Regions from separate parts of the Pseudomonas sp. MH9.3 genome, predicted to be linked through region 1. Evidence: predicted binding sites of a transcription regulator. Region 1 holds the regulator's gene; each other region holds the start of a gene.
What was found. The regulator FliA, encoded in region 1, starts transcription of late flagellar genes. The targets are predictions, from matches to a motif close to CTAAAGTTTNNNNNNNNNNNGCCGNTAA.
Positions count from the first base shown of each region.

Region 2: a site for FliA is predicted at 1,511-1,538, ahead of RHM60_RS07440 (methyl-accepting chemotaxis protein). Genes of this name have one in related genera too.
Region 3: a site for FliA is predicted at 1,206-1,233, ahead of RHM60_RS15600 (methyl-accepting chemotaxis protein). Genes of this name have one in related genera too.

Region 1 is NZ_CP133785.1:1,883,279-1,886,553, forward strand. It holds gene RHM60_RS07970 (protein phosphatase CheZ) at 1-638, opposite strand, end outside; gene RHM60_RS07975 (chemotaxis response regulator CheY) at 657-1,031, opposite strand; gene fliA (RNA polymerase sigma factor FliA) at 1,199-1,939, opposite strand; gene fleN (flagellar synthesis regulator FleN) at 1,936-2,769, opposite strand; gene flhF (flagellar biosynthesis protein FlhF) at 2,875-3,275, opposite strand, start outside.
Region 2 is NZ_CP133785.1:1,756,888-1,760,162, forward strand. It holds partial or broken gene RHM60_RS25675 (PAS domain-containing protein) at 383-1,054, shown strand; partial or broken gene RHM60_RS25680 (methyl-accepting chemotaxis protein) at 1,226-1,363, shown strand; gene RHM60_RS07440 (methyl-accepting chemotaxis protein) at 1,627-3,249, shown strand.
Region 3 is NZ_CP133785.1:3,505,621-3,508,895, forward strand. It holds gene RHM60_RS15600 (methyl-accepting chemotaxis protein) at 1-1,109, opposite strand, end outside; gene RHM60_RS15605 (NorM family multidrug efflux MATE transporter) at 1,339-2,715, shown strand; gene RHM60_RS15610 (putative bifunctional diguanylate cyclase/phosphodiesterase) at 2,765-3,275, opposite strand, start outside.

The DNA.
Region 1 (3,275 bases):
ATGCCGGCAAAACGATCGACCTGCCCGGCCATGAGCACCAGTTTGAGCAGGTTGCTTTCCACTTCGGTGACCAGTTGGGTCACGCGCTTGATCACTTGACCGGTGAGGTCCTGGTAATCCTGGGCCAGCAAAATATCGTTGAGGTTGCTCGCCACCGTGCGGTTTTCCTGTTCGCTGCGCGACAGAAAACCGTCGACCCGACGGGCCAGTTCACGAAACTCTTCAGCACCGACTTCGCGACGCATGAAGCGGCCCCAGTCGTGGCTAAGCGCTTGAGCCTCGGTGGCCATGCCATTGACCAGAGGCGTGGCGTTTTCCACCAGGTCCATGGTGCGGTTGGCCGCCGCTTCGGTCAGCTTGACCACATAGGACAGGCGTTCGGTGGCATCGGTGATCTGCGAAATTTCTTCGGCCTGGGGCATGTGCGGGTCAATCTGGAAATTGACGATCGCACTGTGCAGCTCGCGCGTGAGCTTGCCCACTTCCTGGTACAGGCCGCGGTCACGGGTCTGGTTAAGCTCATGGATCAACTGCACCGCGTCGCCGAAATGACCTTTTTCAAGGCTGTCGACCAACTGGTGAGCATGTTTTTTCAGGGTCGACTCAAAATCGCCCAATGTTGTTTCTTTATGCTCCATAGCTCCCCCGCGATGGCATTAGCCGTGGATGCGTTCGAAGATTTTTTCGATCTTCTCTTTTAGCGCCAATGCAGTGAATGGCTTGACCACGTAACCGTTTACCCCGGCCTGGGCGGCTTCGATAATCTGTTCACGCTTGGCTTCGGCGGTCACCATCAGTACAGGCAGGCTGCGCAGCTTTTCGTCGGCGCGCACATGGCGCAACAAGTCGATGCCAGTCATGCCCGGCATGTTCCAGTCGGTTACCAGAAAGTCGATGCTGCCGCTGTTGAGGATCGGAATCGCCGTAATGCCGTCGTCCGCCTCGACCGTGTTTGTGAACCCAAGGTCACGCAACAGGTTTTTTATGATCCGCCGCATCGTTGAGAAGTCATCAACGATGAGGATTTTCATGTTCTTGTCCAATTCGACCTCCAAGCAGTCTTAAACGCGCCCAGCACCTGGACGCGCCATTTCAATCAACAGGCGTTACACAAAAAGGACTGCCGGGTCCACCACGGGTCGACCCCGCGAAGGTCGTGACCCTCGCGGTATCGTCTGCAGTGTCCCCACACTGCCTGTCAGCGCGCGCGCCACTCTCCCAAACGCCCCCGCAAACGGGCTGCGCACTGGCTATGCAACTGGCTGACACGCGATTCGCTGACCCCCAGGACCTCACCGATTTCCTTGAGGTTCAGCTCTTCGTCGTAGTACAGCGCCAGGACCAGGCGCTCACGCTCCGGCAAGTTGGCAATGGCTTCCGCCAGTGCGCCCTGGAAACGTTCATCTTCCAGGTCGCGTGACGGTTCCATATGCGCACTCGCGCCGTCCTCGTGCAGCCCTTCGTGTTCGCCGTCCTGCAACAGGTCGTCGAAACTGAACAGGCGGCTGCCCAAGGTATCGTTCAAAATCCCGTAATAATCATCGAGACTCAATTGGAGTTCGGCCGCAACTTCGTGATCTTTAGCGTCGCGACCGGTTTTTGCTTCAATTGAGCGAATTGCGTCACTGACCATCCGCGTATTGCGGTGCACCGAACGCGGCGCCCAATCCCCTTTACGCACTTCATCGAGCATCGCGCCACGTATGCGAATACCCGCATACGTCTCGAAACTGGCGCCCTTGCTCGCGTCGTACTTGGTCGACACTTCGAGCAGGCCGATCATGCCGGCCTGGATCAGGTCTTCGACCTGCACACTGGCCGGAAGGCGCGCCAGCAGGTGATAGGCAATGCGCTTGACCAGCGGCGCATAGCGCTCGATCAATTCGCCCTGGCTGTCGCGTGCCGATTTTTTATAGAGGTTGTAGCCGCTGGATGTCATAGCACAGGACCCGCGCTTGTCTGATGCACCAATCGCTCGACGAAGAACTCCAGATGCCCACGCGGGTTGGCGGGCAGCGGCCAGGTATCGACCTTCTGGGCAATCGCCTTGAATGCCAGCGCACACTTGGAACGCGGGAATGCTTCGTAGACCGCACGCTGTTTTTGCACAGCCTTTCGCACGCATTCGTCGTAGGGAACTGCGCCAACGTATTGCAGGGCGACATCGAGAAAACGATCCGTGACCTTGGTCAGCTTGGCGAACAGGTTGCGCCCTTCCTGCGGGCTCTGGGCCATGTTGGCCAGCACGCGGAAGCGGTTCATGCCGTAGTCACGGTTAAGCAGTTTGATCAGGGCGTAGGCGTCGGTGATCGAAGTGGGCTCGTCGCACACCACCAGCAGCACTTCCTGCGCGGCGCGCACAAAGCTGACCACGGACTCGCCGATGCCGGCGGCGGTGTCGATCACCAGTACGTCGAGGTTGTCGCCGATATCGCTGAACGCCTGGATCAGGCCGGCATGCTGCGCCGGGCTCAGGTGCACCATGCTCTGGGTGCCGGAGGCAGCCGGCACGATGCGGATCCCGCCGGGCCCCTGCAGCAGCACATCGCGCAGCTCACAGCGCCCTTCGATCACATCGGCAAGGGTATGTTTGGGGGTCAGCCCCAGCAGAACGTCCACGTTCGCCAGGCCCAGGTCAGCGTCCAGCAGCATGACGCGACGGCCAAGCTCTGCCAGGGCCAGGGACAAATTCACTGACACGTTAGTTTTCCCGACGCCACCTTTGCCGCCGGTCACCGCGATCACCTGTACGGGATGCATGCTGCCCATTTTATTTCTTTACCTTGTCTTGCTTAGACGCAGGCTACATGGCTTGGCCGCTTGAATCGCTTGCAGACCATCGATGTAGGTACATTTCACGGTGTTCATCCTGCCTCAACCGACCCGTTTTGCCGGGTTGTGGTAAAGGTCGGCGAACATATCAGCCATCGCTTCCTCGCTAGGCTCGTCTTGCATTTGCACACTCACGGCACGGCTGACCAACTGATGACGACGCGGCAGATGCAGATCATCCGGGATTCGCGGGCCGTCGGTCAGGTAGGCGACCGGTAATTCATGACTGATTGCCAGGCTCAGTACTTCGCCCAGGCTCGCGGTTTCGTCGAGCTTGGTGAGGATGCAGCCGGCCAGACCGCAGCGCTTGTAACTGTGATACGCAGCGGTAAGAACCTGTTTCTGGCTGGTGGTTGCAAGCACCAGGTAATTTTTCGACTTGATCCCACGGCCGGCCAGGCTTTCCAGCTGCATGCGCAACGCCGGATCGCTGGCTTGCAGGC
Region 2 (3,275 bases), 130 kb from region 1:
CAAAATAAATGTACAGTTTCTCAACAACCTGTCGACATAGATGGCAAGGTGCCATGGATGAGGCCCGCATCACTTATTGAGCCTTTACGCTATGTCCATCTTTGCCTTTCTACACCGTGACCGTCGCGCCCTGCACCAACTGACAGCGGCGATCAAAAGCGGTCAGCAGCCTCATATCGATCGCCGCACAACCGCCCCAGCGGTGCTTGATGCGCTGGCCGTGCTTGAATCATCCAGCCGTGAAGCGCAATCGCGCATCACCCAGCTCGAAAACGAACTCGAATCTGCCCGTGAATTGCTGCGCGAGTCGGCCGCCTCCGCCCAGGCCTCCGAAATCCGCTTCGACCTGGTCAACCGCGCCTCCAGCGAGGGCCTCTGGGACATGGAGGTGGTGGCGGGCGACCCGATCAATCCGAAGAACCGTTTCTGGTGGTCGCCGCAATTTCGCAGCCTGCTCGGCTTCTCTGACGAGCGTGATTTTCCAAACGTGTTGGCCAGTTGGGCCGATCGCCTGCATCCGCAGGACAAGCAGGCGACGCTCGACGCCTTTGCGCGGCATCTGAACGACAAGTCGGGAAACACGCCGTACAACGTGAACAATCGGTTGGCGATGAAGGACGGCTCCTACCGCTGGTTTCACGCCCAGGGTGAAACGCTGCGCGATGAGCGCGGCACGCCGATCCGCGTGGCCGGTGCGTTGCGCGATATTCATGATCAGCTGCAGCGCGATCAGGAACACGACGTGATCATCACCCGCTTCGAACTGGCCAGGGAGATGCTTTCCGACGGTTTGTGGGACATGGAAGTGATTGCCGGCGACCCGGTGAACCCGAAGAACCCCTTCTGGTGGTCGCCTCAGTTTCGACGCCTGCTGGGTTTTGAAACGGTGCAGGAGTTTCCCGATGTGCTGGACAGCTGGGCCTCCCGGCTGCACCCGGATGACAAGGAGCGCAGCCTGAATGCGTTTGGCGCGCACTTGAATGACAAGTCCGGGCAAACGCCGTTTGATATCGAATACCGGTTGAAGATGAAAACTGGCGAATACCGCTGGTTCCGCGCGCGCGGCCAGACGCGCCGCGATCCGCAGGGTGCGCCACTGCGGGTGGTGGGCGCGCTGGTGGATGTGCACTTGCAGCATGAACAGCAAGCGTTGCGCGCGGCGGAGGGCGAGCACCAGCGCACGCTGGAAACCAACATTGCGCAGTTGTCGCAGATTGTCGGGACGATTCAGAGCATCGCCAGCCAGACCAACCTGCTGGCACTGAATGCCGCGATTGAGGCGGCGCGTGCCGGCGAGGCCGGGCGTGGTTTCGCAGTGGTGGCCGACGAGGTGCGCAAGCTGGCAACGCGCACCACCGAAGCCACCGAACAGGCGGCCGGGATGATTGCTCGGTAAGTCGCCCATTTCAGGCGCCTCTCCCGCTACGGCAAGAGGCGCTTGTCGAATCAATGAACAAGACGTAAAAAAAGCAAAAAAGTAGCGAACTATCACACCCTTTGCAGGCCGCCTCTAAAGTTAACAACAGCCCGGCCGATAGTTAGTTACGGAGCCCTTAATCCCTGCCCGAAACACACAACAATCCCACTATATATGCCATGGATAGGCTCGTTTCAGGACCGAACATCATGTTCAGCAAACTAAGCATTTCGCAGAAACTTTATGCAAGTTTTACGGCAGTCGTTGTACTGATCGGTTTATTGGTGGGGAGCGCCTATAGAGGCTTCGAAACTGTAGAAGATGCTACAAATAGTAACGTGCACACTTATGAAGTATTAAGCGCCGCACAATTGGCGCTGGAACAGTTGATCAACATCGAAACCGGTATGCGCGGTTTCGTCATCGCGTCCAAAGACAACTTTCTGGAACCGTTGGTAGCCGGCGAAAAACGCTTTTTAGAGAAGTTGGAGCTGCTCAAACGCCTGACGGCGGATAACCCGGCGCAGCAACAACGCCTGGCCACCCTGGGCGACACGCAAAAGCGCTGGCTTGCCGAAGACATCGACCCGATCATCGCCCTGCGCAGAAGCCTCACCGCAAGCAAACTGCCCGATGACGAACTGGACGCGCGCATCACCGCCGGCGCAGACAAGGCCAAGATGGACAGCATGCGTGCGACCCTGGCTGAAATCACCGCCACCGAAACCGCCCTGCTGGCGCAAAGAAGCCAGGAAATGATCGATGCCAAGCACATGGCGCTGACGATCCTGATCGTGGGCGGCATCTTGTCGGCTGCGTTGTCGTTGATCCTCGCCACCTCTCTGGGCCGTAGCACCACTCGGCGCCTGCAACTGGCGATTGATGCCGCCACCGCGATTGCCAACGGCAAGCTGGATACGGTGATCGACACCAGCAGCCATGACGAGTTGCCCAAAGCCTTCGACCGCATGCAGAAACGCCTGCGGGAAATGATTCAACAGATCAGCGAAGCGGCCAACCAGTTGGTGGTATCGGTGCAGCAGATTTCCGGCGCGTCGGAGCAACTGTCCGGTGCGATTCAGGAGCAGTCGACCTCGGCCTCGATGATGGCCGCCACCATTGAAGAGCTGACCGTGAGCATCCATCACGTCTCGGAAAACGCCGACGAGGCGCACCAGCTTGCCAGCCGTTCGGGCGAGCAATCCAAGGACGGCGCGCGGGTCATCGAAAATACGCTGGCGAGCATGAACGGCATTGCCAAAACCGTGCAGCACTCCTCCACTCAGGTGGCCGGGTTGGGCCAGCACTCCGAACAGATTTCCTCGATCATCAGCGTGATTCAGGGCATTGCCGACCAGACCAACCTGCTGGCGCTCAACGCCGCCATCGAAGCGGCCCGGGCCGGCGAGCAAGGGCGCGGGTTTGCCGTGGTGGCCGATGAGGTGCGCCTGCTGGCGCAGAACACCGGCAAGTCGACCAAGGAAATCGCGATCATGATCGAGAAAATCCAGGCCGGCGTGCGCGAAACCGTCGAAAGCATGCGCGGCGGTGTGCTCGAAGTGAGCCAGGGCGTGGAAACGGCGGGTACCGCCGGTGCGGCCATCGTCGAAATTCGCGAAAGCTCGGAGAAAGTGCTGCAGGTGGTCGATCAGATCTCCTTCGCCTTGCGTGAGCAGACCATGGCCAGCCAGGACGTTGCGCGCAACGTTGAGCGCTCGGCGCAGATGGCAGAAATGAACAACGTGTCGGTGCAGGAGTTGCTCAAAACCAGCGGCGGCCTGAAGAACCTGGCCACCAGCCTTCAGCATGAAGTGAGCAAGTTCCAGTTGTAACCCACAGGCTGCGGGGCTGAGCTCGG
Region 3 (3,275 bases), 1.6 Mb from region 1:
AAGCTGCGCGCCAACTGGCCGATCTCGTCATGGCTGGAGACGTTGAGGCGTGCGCTCAAATCGCCCGCACCCAAGGCTTCGGCCTGACGCACCAGGTCGCTCAGCGGCGCCAGCTTGCTGCGCAACAGCCACACGATTGCGCCCACCGCCAGCAACATCGCCAGCACACTGCCGATCACCAGCCGCATGCCGACTTCCCAGGTCACGGCACGAATTTCGGCTTTCGGCATGCTCGCCACCACGGCCCAGGGGCCGCCCTCGAAGGGCACCGACACGCTGTAGAAATCTTCGTTTTTGTCACTCCAGAAGCGGCCTGCGCCAGGCTTTTTCGCCAGGTCCAGCATCACCGGCACTGCTTGATCCGGCGCCTGCACGCCAGCGGGCGGCACCAGCCAGTGCTTCTGTTCGTCGAGCAGGGCCAGGGAACCGGTCTGGCCGATGCGGAAGCGCTTGAGGTTTTCGAACTGCGCGGCCTGCGCATCGGTGTAGTCAAAGCCGATGAACAGCACGGCGATGACCTTGCCGCTGCTGTCGCGCACCGGGCTGTACTGAGTCATGTAGGAGCGGTCGAACAACACGGCGCGGCCGATATAGACCTGGCCATTGAGCACGCGCTGATAGGCCGGGCCCTGGCGGTCCAGCACGGTGCCGATGGCGCGGCTGCCGTCCTGCTTGGTCAGGGAGGTGCTGACGCGGATGAAGTCGTCGCCGCTGCGCACGAACACCGTGGCCACACCGCCGGACATCTGCTTGAACTCATCCACTTCCGTGAAGTTGTTGTTGAGCACATCGCTGCCCAGCAACAGGCTCGGGGTCTGCACGCCGCCCACGGCGATCATCTGATCGGCGCGCACGCTCAACCCGGCGCTGAAGCGCTTTTCAAACAGGCCGGTGAGGCGCTGCGTGCTCTCGCGCAGGGTGCTGTGGAAGGTATTGAGCTGATCGGCGAGCAATCGCGCCTCGCTGGCCAGATGCTCCTCGCGGGTGGCAAGGTTGGCGGAGTCGAGAGAACGCAAGGCGAAAACGGTACTGCCGCCGATGGCGACAGCCAGAATCACGGCCAGTGCGAGACCTAACTGTGAGGCAATCCGGGCGCGAGGTTGAGACATGACAGCTCCTGACCGAGGCCAGGATCATCCTGATCTCATAGCGATGCTCGGCAAATTATCTAGTGGGAAACGTCGGGGTGAAGGTCCGACACACCTACTTCGGCGGGGTTTGCCAATACTTGAGAGAATCAAGGGGGCATTACGCAAACGATTGCATTCATCTCTTTTTACAATTGCGCGCAAAGCACCGAGAATCCCCCTTCGCCATCCTTCCGCCTTTTCGAGTGTGATGATCATGCAGCCTGCGGCACGTACCGAACTCTGGGCCATTCTGCGGCTGTCTGGGCCGTTGATCGCCTCACAGCTGGCGCACATGCTGATGGTGCTGACCGACACCTTGATGATGGCCCGCCTGAGCCCGGAAGCCCTGGCCGGTGGTGGCCTGGGCGCGGCGACTTATTCGTTCGTGGCGATTTTCTGCATCGGCGTGATTGCGGCGGTGGGCACGCTGGTCGCCATTCGTCATGGTGCAGGGGATATCGAAGGCGCCACCCGCCTGACCCAGGCCGGGCTGTGGCTCGCCTGGTTGATGGCGTTGGCGGCGGCCTTGCTGTTGTGGAACCTCAAGCCGGTGCTGCTGATGTTCGGCCAGACCGAAACCAACGTGCATTCGGCGGGGCAGTTCCTGACCCTGCTGCCGTTCGCCCTGCCCGGCTACCTGAGCTTCATGGCCTTGCGCGGCTTCACCAGCGCCATCGGCAAGGCGACGCCCGTGATGGTGATCAGCCTGGGCGGCACGGTGGTCAACTACCTGCTCAACCATGCATTGATCGAAGGCATGTTCGGCCTGCCCAAGCTCGGCCTGATGGGCATCGGCCTGGTGACTGCCATTGTCGCCAATGGCATGGCGCTGGCCCTGATGGCGTACATCCGCAGCAACCGCGTCTATGCCGCCTACCCGCTGAGCACCGGCCTGCTGCGCCTCAATACCCATTACCTGCGCGAGCTATGGCGCCTGGGCCTGCCGATTGGCGGCACCTATGCGGTGGAGGTCGGGCTGTTCGCCTTTGCGGCGCTGTGCATGGGCACCATGGGCAGCACGCAGTTGGCGGCGCATCAGATTGCCCTGCAGATCGTCTCGGTGGCGTTCATGGTCCCGGCGGGTATGTCCTACGCGGTGACCATGCGCATCGGCCAGCACTACGGCGCCGGGCAATTGCTGAAGGTGCGTACGGCCGGGCGCGTAGGCATGGGCTTTGGCGGCGTGGTGATGCTGGGGTTTGCCGGGGTTTTGTGGCTGTATTCCGACCCGCTGATTGGTCTGTTTCTCGACCACAACGACCCGGCGTTCCACGATGTGATCGTACTGGCCGTCAGCCTGCTGGCGGTGGCGGCCTGGTTCGAACTGTTCGACGGTGTGCAAACCATCGCCATGGGCTGCATCCGTGGGCTCAAGGACGCCAAGACCACCTTTCTGGTGGGGCTCGGTTGCTACTGGCTGATCGGCGCGCCGTCGGCGTGGTTGATGGCGTTCACCTTTGGCTGGGGGCCGACAGGGGTGTGGTGGGGGCTGGCGCTGGGATTGGCGTGTGCGGCGGTGAGCCTGACCTGGGCGTTTGAAGCGAAGATCAAGCGGATGATTCGGCAGGCGGCACTGCCTGGTTAAAACGGTGGGAAGCGGCTTGCTCTCTCCCACCGTTTATGGGGTTTGCACGTCAGCCCAGTTGCGCCTGCTGGCCCTTGCCGTGAGTCAAATACTGCACCAACTCCGGCAACGGTAACGGCTTGCTGATCAGGTAGCCCTGGGCCTGGTCGCAGCCGAACAGGCGCAGCAACGCCAGTTGCTCCGGCGTTTCCACGCCTTCGGCCACCACTTCCAGGTTGAGGTTGTGGGCCAGGTTGATCATGGCGTGGACCAGCTTGCGGTTCTCTTCGCGCTCCTCCATGCCGCCGACAAAGCTCTTGTCGACCTTCAGCAAGGCAATCGGCAGGCTGTTGAGGTGCACGAACGACGAAAAGCCAGTGCCAAAGTCGTCCAGGGAAAACCGCACGCCGAGGCGGCCGAGGGCGTCCATGGTCTGCTTGACCAGGTCGCTGCGGCGCATCACGGCGGTTTCGGTCAGCTCGAATTCCAGCCATTGCGCTTCCACGCCACGCTCGGTGATCAGCCGACTGAGGGTGGACAGCAACTGGCTGTCCTGGAACTGGCGAAACGACAGGTTGACC